Regions from separate parts of the Pseudomonas sp. GB2N2 genome, predicted to be linked through region 1. Evidence: predicted binding sites of a transcription regulator. Region 1 holds the regulator's gene; each other region holds the start of a gene.
The links. Region 1 encodes sigma-54, which starts transcription at its own class of promoters, with help from an activator protein. Its sites were predicted from a motif close to ANTGGCATNNANNTTGCTNT; they were not measured.
Positions count from the first base shown of each region.

Region 2: a site for sigma-54 is predicted at 2,545-2,564, ahead of glnA (type I glutamate--ammonia ligase). Genes of this name have one in related genera too.
Region 3: a site for sigma-54 is predicted at 2,904-2,923, ahead of flgB (flagellar basal body rod protein FlgB). Genes of this name have one in related genera too.
Region 4: a site for sigma-54 is predicted at 1,739-1,758, ahead of ACYZT4_RS13525 (flagellar basal body rod protein FlgF). Genes of this name have one in related genera too.

Region 1 is NZ_CM142701.1:3,557,466-3,561,910, reverse strand. It holds gene rapZ (RNase adapter RapZ) at 1-458, opposite strand, end outside; gene ptsN (PTS IIA-like nitrogen regulatory protein PtsN) at 461-925, opposite strand; gene hpf (ribosome hibernation-promoting factor, HPF/YfiA family) at 938-1,246, opposite strand; gene ACYZT4_RS16550 (RNA polymerase factor sigma-54) at 1,321-2,814, opposite strand; gene lptB (LPS export ABC transporter ATP-binding protein) at 2,995-3,720, opposite strand; gene lptA (lipopolysaccharide transport periplasmic protein LptA) at 3,720-4,268, opposite strand; gene lptC (LPS export ABC transporter periplasmic protein LptC) at 4,255-4,445, opposite strand, start outside.
Region 2 is NZ_CM142701.1:4,235,025-4,239,469, reverse strand. It holds gene ACYZT4_RS19490 (DUF4124 domain-containing protein) at 1-298, opposite strand, end outside; gene ACYZT4_RS19485 (DUF4124 domain-containing protein) at 295-804, opposite strand; gene glnA (type I glutamate--ammonia ligase) at 1,040-2,446, opposite strand; gene thiI (tRNA uracil 4-sulfurtransferase ThiI) at 2,779-4,233, shown strand; gene typA (translational GTPase TypA) at 4,373-4,445, shown strand, end outside.
Region 3 is NZ_CM142701.1:157,126-161,570, reverse strand. It holds gene flgE (flagellar hook protein FlgE) at 1-1,237, opposite strand, end outside; gene flgD (flagellar hook assembly protein FlgD) at 1,269-1,991, opposite strand; gene flgC (flagellar basal body rod protein FlgC) at 2,007-2,450, opposite strand; gene flgB (flagellar basal body rod protein FlgB) at 2,454-2,861, opposite strand; gene cheR (protein-glutamate O-methyltransferase CheR) at 3,140-3,967, opposite strand; gene ACYZT4_RS00765 (chemotaxis protein CheV) at 4,014-4,445, opposite strand, start outside.
Region 4 is NZ_CM142701.1:2,917,815-2,922,259, reverse strand. It holds gene ACYZT4_RS13530 (sigma-54-dependent transcriptional regulator) at 11-1,576, shown strand; gene ACYZT4_RS13525 (flagellar basal body rod protein FlgF) at 1,813-2,553, shown strand; gene flgG (flagellar basal-body rod protein FlgG) at 2,599-3,384, shown strand; gene flgH (flagellar basal body L-ring protein FlgH) at 3,437-4,144, shown strand; gene ACYZT4_RS13510 (flagellar basal body P-ring protein FlgI) at 4,172-4,445, shown strand, end outside.

The DNA of each region.
Region 1 (4,445 bases):
ATGGTATCGCGCAGTTGGTACAGGTTCAGGTTAGTGGTGTTGACCTTGAGATCGGCAAGGTCGGCAATCGGCCCGAGCAAGCTGGTTTCGTAGTTGATCGCCTCGGCCAGCGAGCGATTGGCACTGCTCAGCGGGTGACGCCGGCGGGTTTCCGAAAAGCGTTTGAGCAAGGTTTCTTCGTCGGCATCCAGGTACAGGACATCGCACTGGATATGCCGGCCGCGGAGTTCTTCGAGCAATTCCGGAAAACGACTTAAATGGCTCGGCAGGTTGCGCGCGTCGATGGAGACCGCAACCAGCGGCTGAGCCAGTTCGGTGTTAATCAGCGCTCGTTCGGCCAGTTCCGGCAGCAACCCGGCAGGCAGGTTGTCGATGCAGTAATAGCCACTGTCCTCGAGCACATCGAGCGCAGTACTTTTACCTGAGCCGGAACGGCCACTGACGATGATCAAGCGCATGATTAGTGCCCGTTTTGCTCGTCCAGGACAACCTGATACAAGGCTTCATTGCTCGAGGCGCTGCGCAGGCGATCACGGACTTCCTTGCGATCAAGCATGCTGGCGATCTGCCGGAGCAATTCAAGGTGCGCATCGGTAGCCGCTTCCGGGACCAGCAAAACAAACAGCAGGTCAACCGGGGCGCCGTCGATGGCGTCGAAATCGATGGGGGCGTCCAGGTGCATCAAGGCACTGATGGGCGAGGTGCAACCTTTGAGACGACAGTGAGGAATAGCGATGCCGTTACCAAACCCCGTCGAGCCGAGTTTTTCGCGGGCAATCAGAGCCTCGAAGACATCTTGCATCTCCAGACCCGGCACTTCGCGGGCGATCAGATTGGCAATTTGTTCGAGGGCTTTCTTTTTGCTGCCGCCCGGCACGTTCACGAGGGAACGGCCGGGGGTCAGGATGCTTTCAAGTCGGATCATGGGTAGGGAGTGTTAACGACCGGTCGCGCCCTGGAGTAGGCTCTGGGTCTTTTCCTTATGCTTTTTGAGTTGTTTATCCAGCTTGTCGGTCAATGCGTCGATCGCCGCGTACATATCGGTATGTTCCGCGTTGGCGACCACTTCATTACCGGGAATATGCAGCGTGGCTTCGATTTTCTGCTTGAGCTTTTCGACCGTCATCGTGACTTGCACGTTGGTGATCTTGTCGAAATGCCTCTCTAATCGTTCGAGTTTTTCGCCGATGTAGGTGCGAAGAGGTTCGGTCACTTCCAGTTGGTGTCCACTGATGTTGACTTGCATACAGCTTCTCCTTCGTTGCCAGTGCATAAAGCGGTAGATCAGATGATCTACCACTGGAACGCTGTGGCGTGGCTCTACATCAACCGCTTGCGTTCGCTCGAAGGCGCGATCCCGAGGGACTCGCGGTACTTGGCGACGGTGCGGCGAGCCACCTGAATGCCTTGTGCCTCCAGTAAACCAGCGATCTTGCTGTCACTCAACGGCTTTTTCTGATTTTCCGCGGCAACCAGTTTTTTGATGATCGCGCGGATGGCCGTGGACGAGCATTCACCGCCTTCGGAGGTACTCACGTGGCTGGAGAAAAAGTATTTCAGCTCATATATTCCCCGAGGGGTATGCATGAATTTTTGCGTGGTGACCCGGGAAATCGTCGACTCATGCATGCCTACCGCTTCGGCGATGTCATGCAGCACCAATGGTTTCATCGCTTCGTCGCCATACTCCAGAAAACCGCGCTGATGCTCGACGATCTGGGTGGCTACCTTCATCAGGGTTTCATTGCGGCTTTGCAGGCTCTTGATGAACCAGCGGGCTTCCTGCAGCTGATTGCGCATGAAGGTGTTGTCGGCACTGGTGTCGGCGCGGCGCACGAAACCGGCGTATTGGGCGTTGACCCGCAACCGTGGCACCGACTCCTGATTCAGTTCGACCAGCCAGCGCTCGTTATCCTTGCGCACGATCACGTCGGGCACCACGTATTCGGCCTCGCTGGACTCGATCTGCGAGCCCGGGCGCGGGTTAAGACTCTGCACCAGTTCAATGACCTGGCGCAGTTCATCTTCCTTGAGCTTCATGCGGCGCATCAACTGGCTGTAGTCGCGGCTGCCGAGCAGGTCAATGTAGTCGCTGACGAGGCGCTTGGCCTCGGCCAGCCATGGTGTCTTGGCGGACAGCTGACGCAATTGCAGCAGCAAGCATTCGCTCAGGTTGCGGGCACCGATGCCGGCCGGTTCGAATTGCTGGATGCGATGCAGGACGGCTTCGATCTCATCCAGTTCGATATCGAGTTCCGGGTCGAAGGCTTCGAGGATTTCCTCGAGTGATTCGTCCAGGTAACCCTGATTGTTGATGCAATCGATCAGGGTCACGGCGATCAGGCGATCGGTGTCGGACATCGGCGCAAGGTTCAGCTGCCACAGCAGGTGGCTTTGCAGGCTTTCGCCGGCCGATGTGCGGGTGGTGAAATCCCACTCGTCGTCATCGTTGCTCGGCAGACTGCTGGCGCTAGTCTGGTAGACATCTTCCCATGCAGTGTCGACGGGCAGTTCGTTGGGAATGCGCTCGTTCCAGTCGCCTTCCTCGAGGTTATCCACCGTCGGGGCGGTTTCCTGGTAGGAGGGTTCTGAAACGTCGGCGTTGGGTGGCTGTTCGGCTTTGTCGGCCAAGGGGTCGGCGTTATCGAAGTCGTCGCCTTCTTCCTGGCGTTCGAGCATCGGATTGGACTCCAGGGCCTCCTGGATTTCCTGTTGCAGATCCAGGGTCGACAATTGGAGCAGGCGGATGGCCTGTTGCAGCTGCGGTGTCATCGTCAGCTGCTGGCCCATTCTCAAGACTAGCGATGGTTTCATGGCAGGGGCTTAACACCTTATTCCCGGCGCACATGCGCCATCCACTACAGGGCGCCGGAGCGCCAAACATAAGCAAATTATATGCCTGAAACCCTAACGTTTGCCTAGAGCGCTGTAACAATAAAAAACTATTGATTTTTTATCGAGACAAACGCTCGGCGACAGCCAGCCAACTGGCGCTTACAGGCGGAACTCGTGGCCCAGATACACTTCCTTCACCAAGTCGTTGGCCAGGATGGTGGCAGAGTCACCTTCAGCGATCAGTTGGCCGTCGTTGACGATGTAAGCGGTTTCGCAGATATCCAGTGTTTCACGGACGTTGTGGTCCGTGATCAGCACACCAATGCCCTTGGCCTTGAGGTGGTAGATGATCTGTTTGATGTCGCCGACCGAAATCGGGTCCACACCGGCGAAAGGTTCGTCGAGGAGGATGAATTTCGGGTTGGTCGCCAGTGCGCGGGCGATTTCCACGCGGCGGCGTTCACCACCGGACAGGCTCATGCCGAGGTTGTCGCGAATGTGGCTGATGTGGAATTCCTGCAGCAGGCTTTCCAGCTCCTTGCGACGACCGGCCTTGTCCAGTTCCTTGCGCGTCTCGAGGATGGCCATGATGTTGTCGGCGACCGAGAGCTTGCGAAAGATCGACGCTTCTTGCGGCAGGTAGCCGATACCGGCTTTTGCACGGCCGTGCATCGGCTGGTGGCTGACGTCCAGGTCATCGATCAGAACGCGGCCCTGATCGGCCTGAACCAGGCCGACGATCATGTAGAAGCAGGTGGTTTTGCCGGCACCGTTCGGGCCGAGCAAGCCGACGATCTGACCACTGTCGATCGACAGGCTCACGTCACGCACGACCTGGCGGCTCTTGTAGCTCTTGGCCAGATGCTGAGCTTTCAGAGTTGCCATTACGGGGCCTTCTGCTCGCCGGCTTTCGGCTTGGGCTGAATCACCATGTCGATGCGCGGGCGCGACTCGGTGACTTTGGTGCCTGTGGCGCGACCGGCGGTGGCGAGCTTTTTGTTGGTGTCGTAGACGATTTTCTCGCCTTGGGTGACGTTACCGTCCTTGTCGACGACCTTGGCGCGATCGATCAGCACGACGCGGTCTTGCGAGGCGTGATACTGAATGGTGACGCCCCAGCCCTGAACCGGCTTGGTGTCGCCCGCCGTCTGCAACTGCTCGAAGTAGGCAAGGTTGCCCACCGAAGTCACGACGTCGATGTCGCCCGCAGGGGTGCGAGTCATGGTGACAGTATTGCCGGTGACCTTCATCGAGCCTTGGGTGATGATCACGTCACCTTTATAGGTGGCAATGCCGTTCTTGTCGTCCAGTTGGGCGTCGTCGGCCTGAATGCGGATGGGCTGCTGTTGATCGTTCGGCAGAGCCCAGGCGCTCACGCTTCCCAGTGCTGCGCCCAGACCGAGCAAAATAGGGAGAGTTTTAACGAGCCTCATACTGTCCTCTTACGTTCGATAGCAGGTGTATCCTGCTTTCTTTCAAATACGCTTTCATTCCCTTGCCAGTCGATACACCGCCAGCGCCGTCGATTCTAACGGGTTGCTCGGTCTGCGCATATTGCTGTTGCGGGAACACGGTCATGCGGGTGGAAGTAATCAGGGTCTTGCGGTCTT
Region 2 (4,445 bases), 680 kb from region 1:
TGCTGACGATCAGCTCGCCGGCACTGCTGCGGATCGTCGCGTCCGGCTCGGGCACCAGCACCCTGAGCATGTCATAACGGAACAGCGGTTTTGTTTCGGTTTTTTCCTCGGCAATCACTGGCGCTGCGCCGGTGGGATTGGCGGACATGCGATTGCTCGTCGCCAGCGGCACGCGCTTGGCTTTGACGGAGCCAGGTTGGTCGGTGAAGACCCGATTGCCCTGGGCGTCGACGTAAGTGAACACTTGCGCTGATGCGGGCGGGATGGTCAGGCAGGCGATCAACAACCACAGCCTCACGGCGTGTGCACCCGTTGGAGGGTGAAGGTCACTGTCGAACTCTGCTGGATCACGTTTTCCCCATCGATCACCTGGACCGCGAGGCTGTGGGTGCCGCGATCAACGTTGACCAGTTGCAGGATCGGAACATTGCTCGCTTGGCCGTACGGCTGGTCGTCCAGCAACAGCCTGAACAGATGCGCACCTTGCAGGCGCGGCTTGATCAACACGTTGACAGTAAAGGTGCCGTTGTTGGCGCGCAGCGCTTCGGTGGTGGGCAAGTTGGTCAGCTCCAGTACCTCGTAGGCGCTGCGCGGTTGGTCACGGCTGGAGGCTTCGGCCGGTGGAGTCGGAGGCGCCTGACGCTCGACGCTATTGAGCGGCGGCAACTCGACCGGCTGCGCCTTCACGCCATCGGGTGGCTGATTGCTGTAGGCGGTGTTGCCGGCGGCGTCGGTGTATTTGTAGATCTGCGCGGCGGCGGGCAGGGCGATCAGCAGCAGAATGAACAGAAAACCACGACCCATAAAATAGACCAGAAGCGAAAGCGTTGGGTTGCAGCATAGGTCAGGGCTGGGGATTGACCCAAGCGGTAAACATTTGGGCATGGATTACCGGGATATCCTTGGCGAAAAAAATCCCATGTGTGCGAGCAAGCCCGCTCCCACACGGGGCCGTTGGCGCCCGCTGAAATGCGCGCATAAAAAAAGCCTCCCGAAGGAGGCCTCTTTTTGTCACGCCGCTTGTGCAGGCGCTACCGGATCAGCAGCTGTAGTACAGCTCGTATTCCAGTGGGTGTACGAAGGTGCGGACCTTGATTTCTTCTTCGCTTTTCAGAGCGATGTAAGCGTCGATGAAGTCGTCGGAGAACACGCCGCCTTTGGTCAGGAACGCACGACCTTTGTCCAGCTCTTCCAAAGCTTCTTTCAGGCTGCCGCAAACTTGTGGAATCTCTTTCGCCTCTTCAGGCGGCAGGTCATACAGGTTTTTGTCAGCTGCATCGCCAGGGTGGGTCTTGTTCTGGATGCCGTCCAGGCCAGCCATTACCAAGGCAGCGAAGGCCAGGTACGGGTTGGCTGCCGGATCCGGGAAGCGTGCTTCGATACGGCGAGCGCGAGGGCTGGACACGTAAGGAATACGGATCGAGGCGGAACGGTTGCGAGCCGAGTAGGCCAGCATGACCGGAGCTTCGAAACCTGGGACCAGACGCTTGTAGGAGTTGGTCGACGGGTTGGTGAAGCCGTTCAGTGCCTTACCGTGCTTGATGATGCCGCCGATGAAGAACAGGGCGGTGTCGGACAGGCCGGCATAACCTTCACCAGCGAAGGTGTTCTTGCCATCTTTGGCGATGGACAGGTGGACGTGCATACCCGAACCGTTGTCGCCGTACAGAGGCTTAGGCATGAAGGTCGCGGTGCGGCCGTAAGCAACAGCAACGTTGTGTACGCAGTATTTCAGGGTCTGAACTTCGTCAGCCTTGGCTACCAGGGTGTTGAATTTGACGCCGATTTCGTTCTGACCGGCAGTCGCCACTTCGTGGTGGTGAACTTCGATGACCAGGCCCATTTCTTCCATGGCGTTGCACATGGAGGTACGGATTTCGTGGTCGTGGTCAAACGGTGGAACCGGGAAGTAGCCGCCTTTGATACCTGGACGGTGGCCATGGTTGCCGCCTTCGACGTCCTGGTCGGACATCCAGGAACCTTGCTCGGAGAAGATTTTGAACATCGAGCCGGAAATGTCGGACTTGAACTTCACTTGATCGAAGATGAAGAACTCAGGTTCCGGGCCTACGAATACGGTGTCACCGATACCGGTCGACTTCAGGTATTCCTCGGCACGCTTGGCGATCGCACGTGGGTCGCGGTCGTAGCCTTGCATGGTCGACGGCTCGATGACGTCGCACACAATGATCAGCGTTGGGTCTTCGGTGAACGGGTCGAGAACGGCGGTGCTGTCGTCTGGCAGCAGGATCATGTCGGACGCTTCGATGCCTTTCCAGCCTTCGATGGAGGAACCGTCGAACATTTTGCCTTCTTCAAAGAAAGCATCATCCAGTGCGTCGCGAGCCGGCATGGTCACGTGGTGCTGAGTGCCTTTGGTGTCCGTGAAGCGCAGATCAATCCACTTGACGTCATGATCTTTGATGAGTTGAACCGACTTCGACATAGTGTCCTCCGGGTGGCTTCGGGCTTGGGTAGTGGATGGCCCTTGGAATGTGGGTGATGCCGGCGCGAATACTCTGCCAAGGCAACCTGCCTCACAAGGGAGCAAATTGCATGCCAGTGCCCCAGCATGGATTTTCTGCGCCAAAATCACGCTTATGAGGGTGGAATGCGCATTAAGGAAGAAAAACCTGCCCTGCAATGTGGCGCAAAATTTCGCAAACGACCTGTTTTGGTGCGTTAAAAACCTTCTGCACATTAACTGGTTAAACCTTGAGCAATTTCCGCTATAATCCGCGCCCCCCTTTTTCGGCTGGCCCAGCGCGCGCTGTTTTCATGAAACTAATCGTAAAAGTCTTCCCCGAGATCACCATCAAGAGCCGCCCGGTACGGATGCGTTTCATCCGCCAGTTGGCCAAAAACATCCGCACCGTGCTCCGTGATCTGGACCCGGCGGTGGTGGTGAACGGTGTGTGGGACAATCTCGAGCTTGAAACCCGCGTCAGCGAGCCCAAAGTATTGAAGGACATGACCGAGCGCCTGAGCTGCATGCCGGGCATCGCGCATTTCCTGCAGGTCGACGAATACCCTCTGGGTGACTTCGACGATATTGTTGCCAGGTGCAAGCTGCACTTTGGCGATGCGCTGGCAGGGAAGATTTTTTCGGTGCGCTGCAAACGCGCCGGCAAGCATGAATTCACCTCGATGGACGTTGAGAAATACGTCGGCAGCCAACTGCGTCGTCAGTGCGGCGCCGCCGGCATTTCCTTGAAAGAGCCGGAAATCGAAGTTCGACTCGAAATTCGCGACAAACGGTTGTTCGTGATCCACAACCAGCACAACAGCATCGGCGGTTATCCGCTGGGTGCCCTGGAACAGACGCTCGTGCTGATGTCCGGCGGCTTCGACTCCACCGTTGCCGCGTACCAGATCATGCGCCGTGGCCTGATGAGCCACTTCTGCTTCTTCAATCTGGGCGGACGGGCCCATGAATTGGGGGTCATGGAGGTTGCGCACTTCATCTGGAAGAAGTACGGCAGCTCCCAACGCGTGTTATTTGTCAGTGTGCCTTTCGAGGAAGTACTGGGAGAAATTCTCGGGAAAGTCGATAACAGTCATATGGGCGTAGTTTTGAAGCGTATGATGTTGCGCGCTGCTTCCCGTATTGCCGATCGGCTGGAGATCGAAGCGCTGGTCACCGGTGAAGCGATTTCCCAGGTGTCGAGCCAGACGTTGCCGAACCTGTCTGTGATCGACTGCGTGACCGACAAGCTGGTCTTGCGTCCGCTGATTGCCAGTCACAAGCAGGACATCATCGATCTGGCCAACGAAATCGGCACTGCCGACTTCGCCAAGCACATGCCGGAGTACTGTGGGGTCATCTCGGTGAACCCCAAGACCCACGCCAAGCGTCCGCGCGTGGAGCATGAAGAGAAAGAATTCGACATGGCGGTCCTTGAGCGTGCGCTCGAGAACGCCAAACTGGTGCCGATCGATCGCGTGATCGACGAATTGGGCCAGGATTTGCAGATCGAAGAAGTCAGCGAAGCACTGGCGAGCCAGATCATCATCGACATCCGTCACCCGGATGCCGCTGAAGACGAGCCGCTGGAACTTGCTGGCATTGAGGTACAGACGATGCCGTTTTATGCACTGAACGCTCGTTTCAAGGAACTGGACCCTACTCGCCAGTACCTGCTGTATTGCGACAAAGGCGTGATGAGTCGCCTGCATGCCCACCATTTGCTCAGTGAGGGGCATGCCAATGTGCGCGTTTATCGACCGAGCTAAGAGCCCGGGGCTGTTTGCCTGTGGCCTGCGTCACCGGCCCCCCGACTCTGCCGTCAAGCTGTAACGGCAAGGCCTGACTCTACTGTTAATCGCTGCCAAGACTTGTCAGCACACCGAATCCTCTGATCGAGATACACAAGTGATCGAAAATCTACGCAACATCGCCATCATTGCTCACGTTGACCATGGTAAAACCACCCTGGTAGACAAAC
Region 3 (4,445 bases), 2.5 Mb from region 1:
TGCTCTGCGCCTTGATCAGGTCGACCAGTTCGTTGGTCAGGTTGACGTTGGACTCTTCCAGCGAGTTGGACTGGATCGATCCCAGAGAACCGGTTTGCGCTGCGTCGTAACCCGGAATGCCCGATGCGTAGGTTTCTTTCCAGCTGGTGCCACCGACCGCTTGCAGACCTTGTTCGTTGGTGAAGCTGGCCAGCGAGACCTGACCAATCGCCTTGGTCTGGTTGTTGCTGAAGTTGGCCAGAAACACGCCATTGCCATCGATGGTCAGGTTGGTGATCTCGCCAGTGGCGTAGCCGTTCTGTGCCGGAATCGAACGGGCGGTATCGGCGTTGAACTGGGTGGTGTTGGACATCGAGATCGTCACGCCAGCCGGATCGGCAGCAGCGCCGTTGGCTGCCCAGACGCCGTTGGTCACTTTGCCGGGAATCCAGCCAGTGACTTTCAGGTCGGGGCTGACGACCGCCGGCGGCGTAGTCACCGAAACCAGTTTGCCGGAAGTGTCGAACGCCATGGTCGAAGCAACCGGCGGAGAAGCCGCGAGGGCCGGATCGCTGCCGTTCGGGTTGCGACCATCGATCAGGGTGTAGGTTTTCCAGGTGTTCGCCGCAGTCTTGACCATGAATTGATCCATGGTGTGCTGGTTACCCTGAGTGTCGAAAATCGGGGTACTGAACTGCTTGGTAAAAGTAGCGGTCTTGCTCGGGTCGAACGGCAGGGCAACCTGGTCGATGATGTCAGCCGTGGAGTTCAGGTTGATCGTCGACGACACGCTGGTCGTGGTTTTCGGCGACAGGTTCGAAGTATCGATGCGCAGGTCAGTCAGAACGCCATTGACGATCTTGCCATTGGCATCCACGCCGTAGCCCTGCAGGCGCGCAGTGCCGTCGGTGTTGGTGACGTAACCTTCCTTGTCAACCTTGAACGTACCGGCACGGGTGTAGGACAGCGAGCCGCTGTCGTTCAGGACGAAGAAACCGGAACCGTTGATGCCCATGTCCAACACGTTGCCGGTGTTGTTGATGTCGCCCTGGGTGAACTGCTGGGAGACGTTGGCCAGACGCACGCCGTTACCGACGACTTTGGTGCCGGTACCCAGCTTGGTGGCCGAGTACACGTCTTCGAATTCTGCACGGGACGATTTGAAACCGGTGGTCGCGACGTTGGCGATGTTGTTGCCCGTCACGTCCAGTTGTTTATTGGCTGCATAGAGACCGCTAAGGCCGATATTGAAAGACATATTCCACTCCTTTGTGCCGTGTTAGTCGGCTCTATATACCAATGGTTTGTACTTTGGACAGGGCAATGCTGCCCAGCCCGGCCAGATTGAGCATCAACTCACCGCCGGTCTGGCTGATGGTCACGCTGCTGACAGTCGCCGGCAGGTTGGTCACCAGCGAGGTGGCCTTGCCGTCGTAAGTCGCGCTGGCGGTAAAGTTGTACGTACCCGCCGCGGCTACTGTGCCCGCATCGTCCTTGCCGTCCCAGATGAAACTGGTGTTGCCGACTTTCTGCGTGCCCAGGTCGATGGTGCGGATGAGCTTGCCGTCGGCGTCGGTAATTTTCAGCGTGACCGGGTCTGCCGACGCCGGTACGGCGATGGTGCCGTTGAAGCTCTTGGTGGTATCGACCACGGCCTTGTCACCCGGCGCAATGACCGAACGCCCGACCAGCGATGAAGCCTGCAACGCTTGCGACGAGTTGTAGTTGCCGGCGATCCCGCTCACGGTATCGTTGAGCGTGGTGATGCCTTCAAGGCTGCTGAACTGCGCCAACTGGGCAACGAACGCGCCGTTGTCCTGCGGCTCCAGTGGGTTCTGGTTTTTCAGTTGCGTTACCAGCAATTGCAGGAACGCATCTTTGCCCAAGGCTTTTTTACCGGTGGCGCTGTTCGTCGCGGACGCCAGGCCATCGGCACTGGTGTTGGTCTTGACCGAAGAGTTGGCCAGGATGTCTTTGAGGCTAAGGCTGCTGGTGGTATCGGTAACACTCATCTGAGTCGCCCCTTATCACTGACCGAGGGTCAGGACCTTCTGCATCATGGTTTTGGCGGTGTTCATCATTTCGGCGTTGGTCTGGAACGAACGGCTCGCGGAAATCATGTCGGCCATTTCTTCCACCACGTTGACGTTCGGGTAGTAGACGTAGCCCTTGGCGTCGGCCGCCGGATGGTTCGGTTCGTAGCGAGCTTCCAGATTGCTCTGGTCTTCGACCACGCCCAGCACCTGCACGCCCTGGCCCGCGGCGTCCTGGTTCTGGAACAGCGAATCGCTGCCGCCGCTCTGACCGCCCTGGAACATGGTGGCGAACACCGGGTGACGAGCGCGGTATGTCTTGTCGATGCTCGACGAAACGGTTTCGGCGTTGGCGATGTTCGAAGCCACGGTGTTCAGGCGAGTGGTCTGAGCACTCATGCCGGTACCGGCAATGTTGAAAACGCTGGACAGGGACATGACTTACTCTCCACGCAGGGCGGATATCAGCCCTTTGAATTTACTGTTGAGCAGGGTGAAGCTGGCCTGGAAGTTGACCGCGTTTTCCGCGTAGTTCGACTGCTCCAGTTGGGCGTCCACCGTGTTTTGGTCGATCGACGGTTGCATCGGCGTGCGATACATCAGCGACTCGTCGCCATTGCCCAGGCCTTCGGCTTCGATATGACGGCTGTTGGTCATGTTCAAGGCGAAGGTGCCGTTCTTGGTTTTCTCGCTTTGCTCGGCGAGCACTTTCGAGAAGTCCAGATCCCGAGCCTTGTAGTTCGGGGTGTCGGCGTTGGCGATGTTGTTGGCCAGTACTTCGGCACGCTGGGCGCGGAAGCCCAGGGCTTGTTCGTGGATACCGAGCGCTTTATCGAAGCTGATGCTCATGTCGGGAAACCTTCGGGTGACCTGATTTTTCGTATCTGTGACTTAGCAAGCGGCGTGCCAATTCGACAACGCCCGGAAACCGGGGCTTTGCGGGCGGGGGTGATGCGGCCATGCCAGAAAAGCGGCAACGGGTTTCCGCTGGCTGCCGCTTTTCTGCCGCTTTTCACGAGCTACATCGCCCCCCCCCCCCCGCAGGAGCGAGGTGATAACCGGATGTTCATCAGGCAAAAAAAAAGGAGCCCCAAAGGACTCCCATTTTTCAATGTGCTGCCAAAACATCACTTCGCCTGATAAATAATCCCAGGACTGCACTGAACCATCTGGTAATGATCCGGCAAACCGTTCAACGCTTCCGACGCACCCAGGAACAGATAACCGCCCGGCTTCAGCGTGCTGTGAATTCGCAGCAGAATGTCCTTCTTCACCTCGGCGGAAAAGTAGATCAATACGTTGCGGCAGAACACGATGTCGAACTTGCCCAGGCTCGCGTAGCTGTCCAGCAAGTTGAACGAGCGAAACTCCACCCGGCTCTTGATCGGTGCCTTGATCGCCCAGCGCCCTGCCCCTTTCGGATCGAAATAACGCTGCAGGCGCTCCGGCGACAAGCCCCGACCGAGGGCCAGGCTGTCGTACTCGCCGGTCTTGCAGTTGGTCAGCATGGTGCCGGACAAGTCAGTGGCAACAATCTGCACGCCCATCTTCAACTGGCCCAGGTTGACCCGCTCGAACTCGTCGATCGACATCGACAGCGAATACGGTTCCTGCCCCGACGAGCACGCCGCCGACCAGATCCGCAGACGCTGGCCGGGAGCGGCCTTGATCGCTTCGGGCAGCACCTTGTTTTTCAACACTTCGAACGGATAGGTGTCGCGAAACCACAGGGTTTCGTTGGTCGTCATGGCATCCACCACCATCTCGCGCAAACCACTGCGCGGCTGGGTCTGGATGCGCTGGACCAACTCGCCCAGCGACTTGATGCCTTGCTGCTCCATCAGTTTGTTGAGACGGCTCGAGACCAGGTACTGCTTGTTTTCACCGAGCAAAATGCCACAGGCTTTTTCCAGGAAGACCCGGAACTGTTCGAAATCCAAATTACCCGTAGACAAAGATACCGCCTCTTAAATCGTGTTAACCGCCAGGGGCAGAAGGCCCCTAGCTGATGTCTGCTGCTTTGATCCGGTCAACCACCCGGGATGCCAGGTCGTCAGGGCGGAATTTGGCCAGGAAGTCATCGGCACCGACTTTCTTGACCATCGCCTGATTGAACACCCCCGACAACGAAGTATGCAGGATGATATGCAGCTTTTGCATGCGCGGGTCGTTGCGGATTTCGGCCGTCAGGGTGTACCCGTCCATCTCCGGCATCTCGATGTCGGAGATCATCATCAGGAACTCTTCTTCCGGCTTCTTGCCCTCGTCGACCAGCTTGCGCAAGTAATCCAGCGCCTGCTTGCCGTCGTTCAACGCCACGACTTCGACACCCACCGTCTGCAGGCAACGCGTGACCTGCTTGCGCGCCACCGACGAGTCATCGACCGTCAGCACTTTCAGCGACAGCGCCTTGTGCTGGGTCTCGACGTCGAC
Region 4 (4,445 bases), 640 kb from region 1:
GGGCCTTTCTATGCGTATCAAAGTCCATTGCCAGAACCGCATCGGCATCCTGCGCGACATTCTCAACCTGCTGGTGGAGTACGGAATCAACGTTGCTCGCGGTGAGGTTGGCGGTGAGCACGGCAACGCGATTTACTTGCATTGCCCGAACCTGATCAACATTCAATTCCAGGCGTTGCGTCCGAAATTCGAGTCGATTGCCGGGGTTTTCGGCGTCAAGCGTGTGGGCCTGATGCCCAGTGAGCGTCGGCATATGGAGCTCAATGCATTGCTCGGCGCGCTGGAGTTTCCGGTGTTGTCGATTGACATGGGCGGTTCGATCGTCGCGGCCAATCGCGCGGCGGCACAGTTGCTTGGCGTGCGCGTCGATGAGGTGCCGGGGATTGCGTTGTCGCGGTATGCCGAGGACTTCGATTTGCCGGAACTGGTGCGCGCCAGCAAGTCGCGGATCAACGGGTTGCGGGTCAAGGTCAAGGGTGACGTGTTCCTCGCCGACATCGCGCCGCTGCAATCGGAGCATGACGACAGCGAAGCCATGGCCGGCGCAGTGCTGACGCTGCACCGTGCGGACCGGGTGGGCGAGCGCATCTACAACGTGCGCAAGCAGGAGTTACGCGGCTTCGACAGCATTTTCCAGAGTTCGAAAGTGATGGCGGCGGTGGTGCGCGAGGCCCGGCGTATGGCTCCGCTGGACGCGCCGCTATTGATAGAAGGCGAAACCGGCACCGGCAAGGAATTGCTGGCACGGGCCTGCCACCTGGCGAGCCCGCGTGGGCAATCGCCGTTGATGGCGCTCAATTGCGCCGGCCTGCCGGAGTCGATGGCCGAGACCGAACTGTTCGGGTATGGCCCGGGCGCATTCGAAGGGGCTCGCGCCGAGGGCAAGCTCGGGCTGCTGGAGTTGACGGCGGGCGGTACGCTGTTTCTCGACGGCGTAGGAGAAATGAGCCCGCGCCTGCAGGTGAAATTGCTGCGCTTCCTGCAGGATGGATGCTTCCGTCGTGTGGGCAGTGATGAAGAGGTTTATCTGGACGTGCGGGTGATCTGTGCGACGCAGGTTGATCTTTCGGAGTTGTGCGCTCGGGGAGAGTTTCGCCAGGATTTGTATCACCGCTTGAACGTGCTGTCGTTGCACATTCCGCCATTGCGCGAGTGCCTCGACGGATTGACGCCGCTGGTGGAGCACTTCCTCGATCAGGCCAGTCGGCAGATCGGTTGTCCGCTGCCGAAACTGGCGCCGGCAGCCGTGGACCGGCTCCGTCACTACCACTGGCCGGGCAACGTTCGGCAACTGGAAAACGTATTGTTCCAGGCGGTTTCGTTGTGCGAGGGCGGGACGGTGAAGGCCGAGCACATTCGCCTGCCGGACTACGGTGTGCGTCAGCCGCTTGGCGATTTCTCGCTGGAAGGCGGGCTGGATGCGATTGTCGGGCGGTTCGAGAAAGCAGTGCTGGAGCGCCTGTATTCCGAGCATCCGAGCAGTCGGCAGCTGGGCAAGCGCCTTGGGGTTTCCCACACGACCATTGCCAACAAGTTGCGTGAGTATGAGATTGGCAAAGACCCCGGAAACGCATAGGCCGCTGTAGCAGCTGCTAAAACGGTTTGCGGTGAGCCTGTCAGGTCGAGGCTTGCCGAAAGCGGCATAACACCGCCGGTTTTTCGTCTTTGATACATTTCCCCATTCCCCTGTAAACCCTCCAAGTCCTTTGTTTGCCGGGCCCGGCGCCGCCAGAAAAAAGTTGGTCTGCAAATTGCTTATCGCTCAGCAGTACAGCGGTGGGCGGCAAACGTCCGGCATGCAGAGGAAAGAGTGTGGACAAGTACCTTTATGTGGCAATGACCGGCGCCAGCCAGAATGCACTGGCGCAGAAGGCTCACGCGAACAACCTGGCGAACATCTCCACCAACGGTTTCCAGAAAGACCTGGAGCAGGCGCGTTCGATGCCGGTGTTCGGCGACGTCTTTCCGGCGCGTGCGTTTGCCATGTCCGAACGTCCGGCTACTGACTTCTCCCCTGGCTCGCTGGTGGAAACCGGTCGCGACCTCGACGTCGCGGTGCAAGGCCCTGGCTGGATCGCCGTGCAGAACCCGGACGGCGGCGAAAGCTACGTGCGCACCGGTAGCCTGAACATTGACGCCCTCGGCGTGTTGCGCGCCGGCAACGGCATGCCGGTGCTGGGCAATGGCGGACCGATCTCCGTGCCGCCCGAGCAGCAAGTCGAAATCGGCGAGGACGGCACCATCAGCATCCGTGCGATGGGCGAAGGTCCTCGCGTGATGGCGGAAGTCGACCGCATCAAGCTGGTCAACCCGGACTTCAAGAACATGACCAAAGGCCTGGACGGTTCCATTCACACCAAGGACGGCCAGCCGGCGCAAGCCGATGGCACCGTCAAACTGGTGTCCGGGTTCGTTGAATCGAGCAACGTCAATGCCGTGGAAGAGATGACCTCGGTGCTGGCCCTGGCCAAGCAATTCGAGCTGCACATCAAGATGATGAACACCGCCAAAGAAGATGACCAGGCCATGGCTCGGGTCTTGCAGATCAGCTAATTATCAGAACGTCGCGCCGTAAAACAGGCGCACGAGGAGAATCGAATGCTTCCGGCTCTATGGGTTGCCAAAACAGGTCTGTCCGCCCAGGACACCAACCTGACGACCATTTCCAACAACCTGGCGAACGTCTCGACCACGGGTTTCAAACGTGACCGCGCCGAGTTCCAGGACTTGCTCTATCAGATCAAACGCCAGCCAGGCGCTCAGTCGACCCAGGACAGCGAATTGCCGTCGGGTCTGCAACTGGGTACCGGTGTGCGCATTGTCGGCACTCAGAAAAACTTCAACGCCGGCAGCCTGCAAACCACCGAGCAGCCACTGGACCTCGCGGTCGACGGTCGCGGTTTCTTCCAGATCCTGCAACCGGACGGCACCACGTCCTACACCCGTGACGGCACGTTCCACCTCGACTCCAACGGTCAGGTCGTGAACGCCAGCGGCTTTGCCCTGGAACCGGCCATTGTGATTCCGAACGATGCCCAGACCTTCACGGTCGGTCGCGACGGCACCGTGTCCATCACCATCACCGGCAACCCGGCGTCCCAGGTGATCGGCAACCTGCAAACCGCCGACTTCATCAACCCCGCCGGCCTGCAAGCCGTGGGTAACAACCTGTTCCTGGAAACCGCAGCCAGCGGTGCACCACAAGTCGGTACGCCAGGCCTGAACGGTTTCGGCACCACGCTGCAGAACACCCTGGAAACGTCCAACGTCAGCACCGTTGAGGAGATGGTCAACATGATCACCACTCAGCGCGCCTACGAGATGAACTCCAAGGTGATCTCCACCGCCGACCAGATGCTCTCGTTCGTAACGCAGAATCTGTAATCAAGTCTATGAGGCGGCCATGAGGCCGCCTGCAATACCGTGAGGTAGGGTCATGAATCGCTTTGTATCTGTTCTGGCGCTTGTTCTGGCAATGGGTGGGGTTACCGCTCTGACGGGTTGCGTCGGTCCGACGCCCAAGCCAAATGACCCTTACTACGCCCCGGTGTTGCCGCGTACGCCGCTGCCGGCTGCCGCGAACAACGGCTCGATCTATCAGGCCGGTTTTGAACAGAACCTGTACAGCGACCGCAAGGCGTTCCGGGTTGGTGACATCATCACCATCACCCTGAACGAGAAGACCCAGGCCAGCAAGAATGCCAACTCCCAGGTCGGCAAGACCAGCAAGGCGAGCATTGGCTTGTCGTCGCTGTTCGGGACGGTGCCGAACACCAACAACCCGCTGGGCAGCGGTGACCTGAGTCTGGACGCCGGCTACAGCGGCGATCGCGCCACCAAGGGCGACAGCAAGGCCGGGCAGGGCAACAGCCTGACCGGTTCGATCACCGTGACCGTTGCTGACGTATTGCCCAATGGCATCATCGCCGTACGCGGCGAGAAGTGGATGACGCTCAACACCGGTGACGAGCTGGTGCGGATTGCCGGCCTGGTCCGGGCCGACGACATCGCCACCGACAACACCGTTTCGTCGACCCGCATCGCCGATGCACGCATCACCTACTCGGGCACCGGTTCGTTTGCCGATGCGAGTCAGCCAGGCTGGTTCGACCGTTTCTTCCTCAGCCCGCTGTTCCCTTTCTAGGTGGCCACGTTGAATTTCAAAAGCCTCATGGTGGCCGCACTTTTGCTGTCTGCGGCCTTCAACGCTCAAGCCGAGCGGCTGAAGGATATCGCCAGTATTTCCGGCGTGCGTTCCAACCAATTGATCGGCTACGGCCTGGTGGTCGGGCTTAACGGCACCGGCGACCAGACAACGCAAACCCCGTTCACCCTGCAGACCTTCAACAACATGCTCTCGCAGTTCGGCATCAAGGTGCCGCCGGGTTCGGGCAACGTGCAGTTGAAGAACGTCGCGGCGGTATCGATCAGTGCTGATTTGCCGG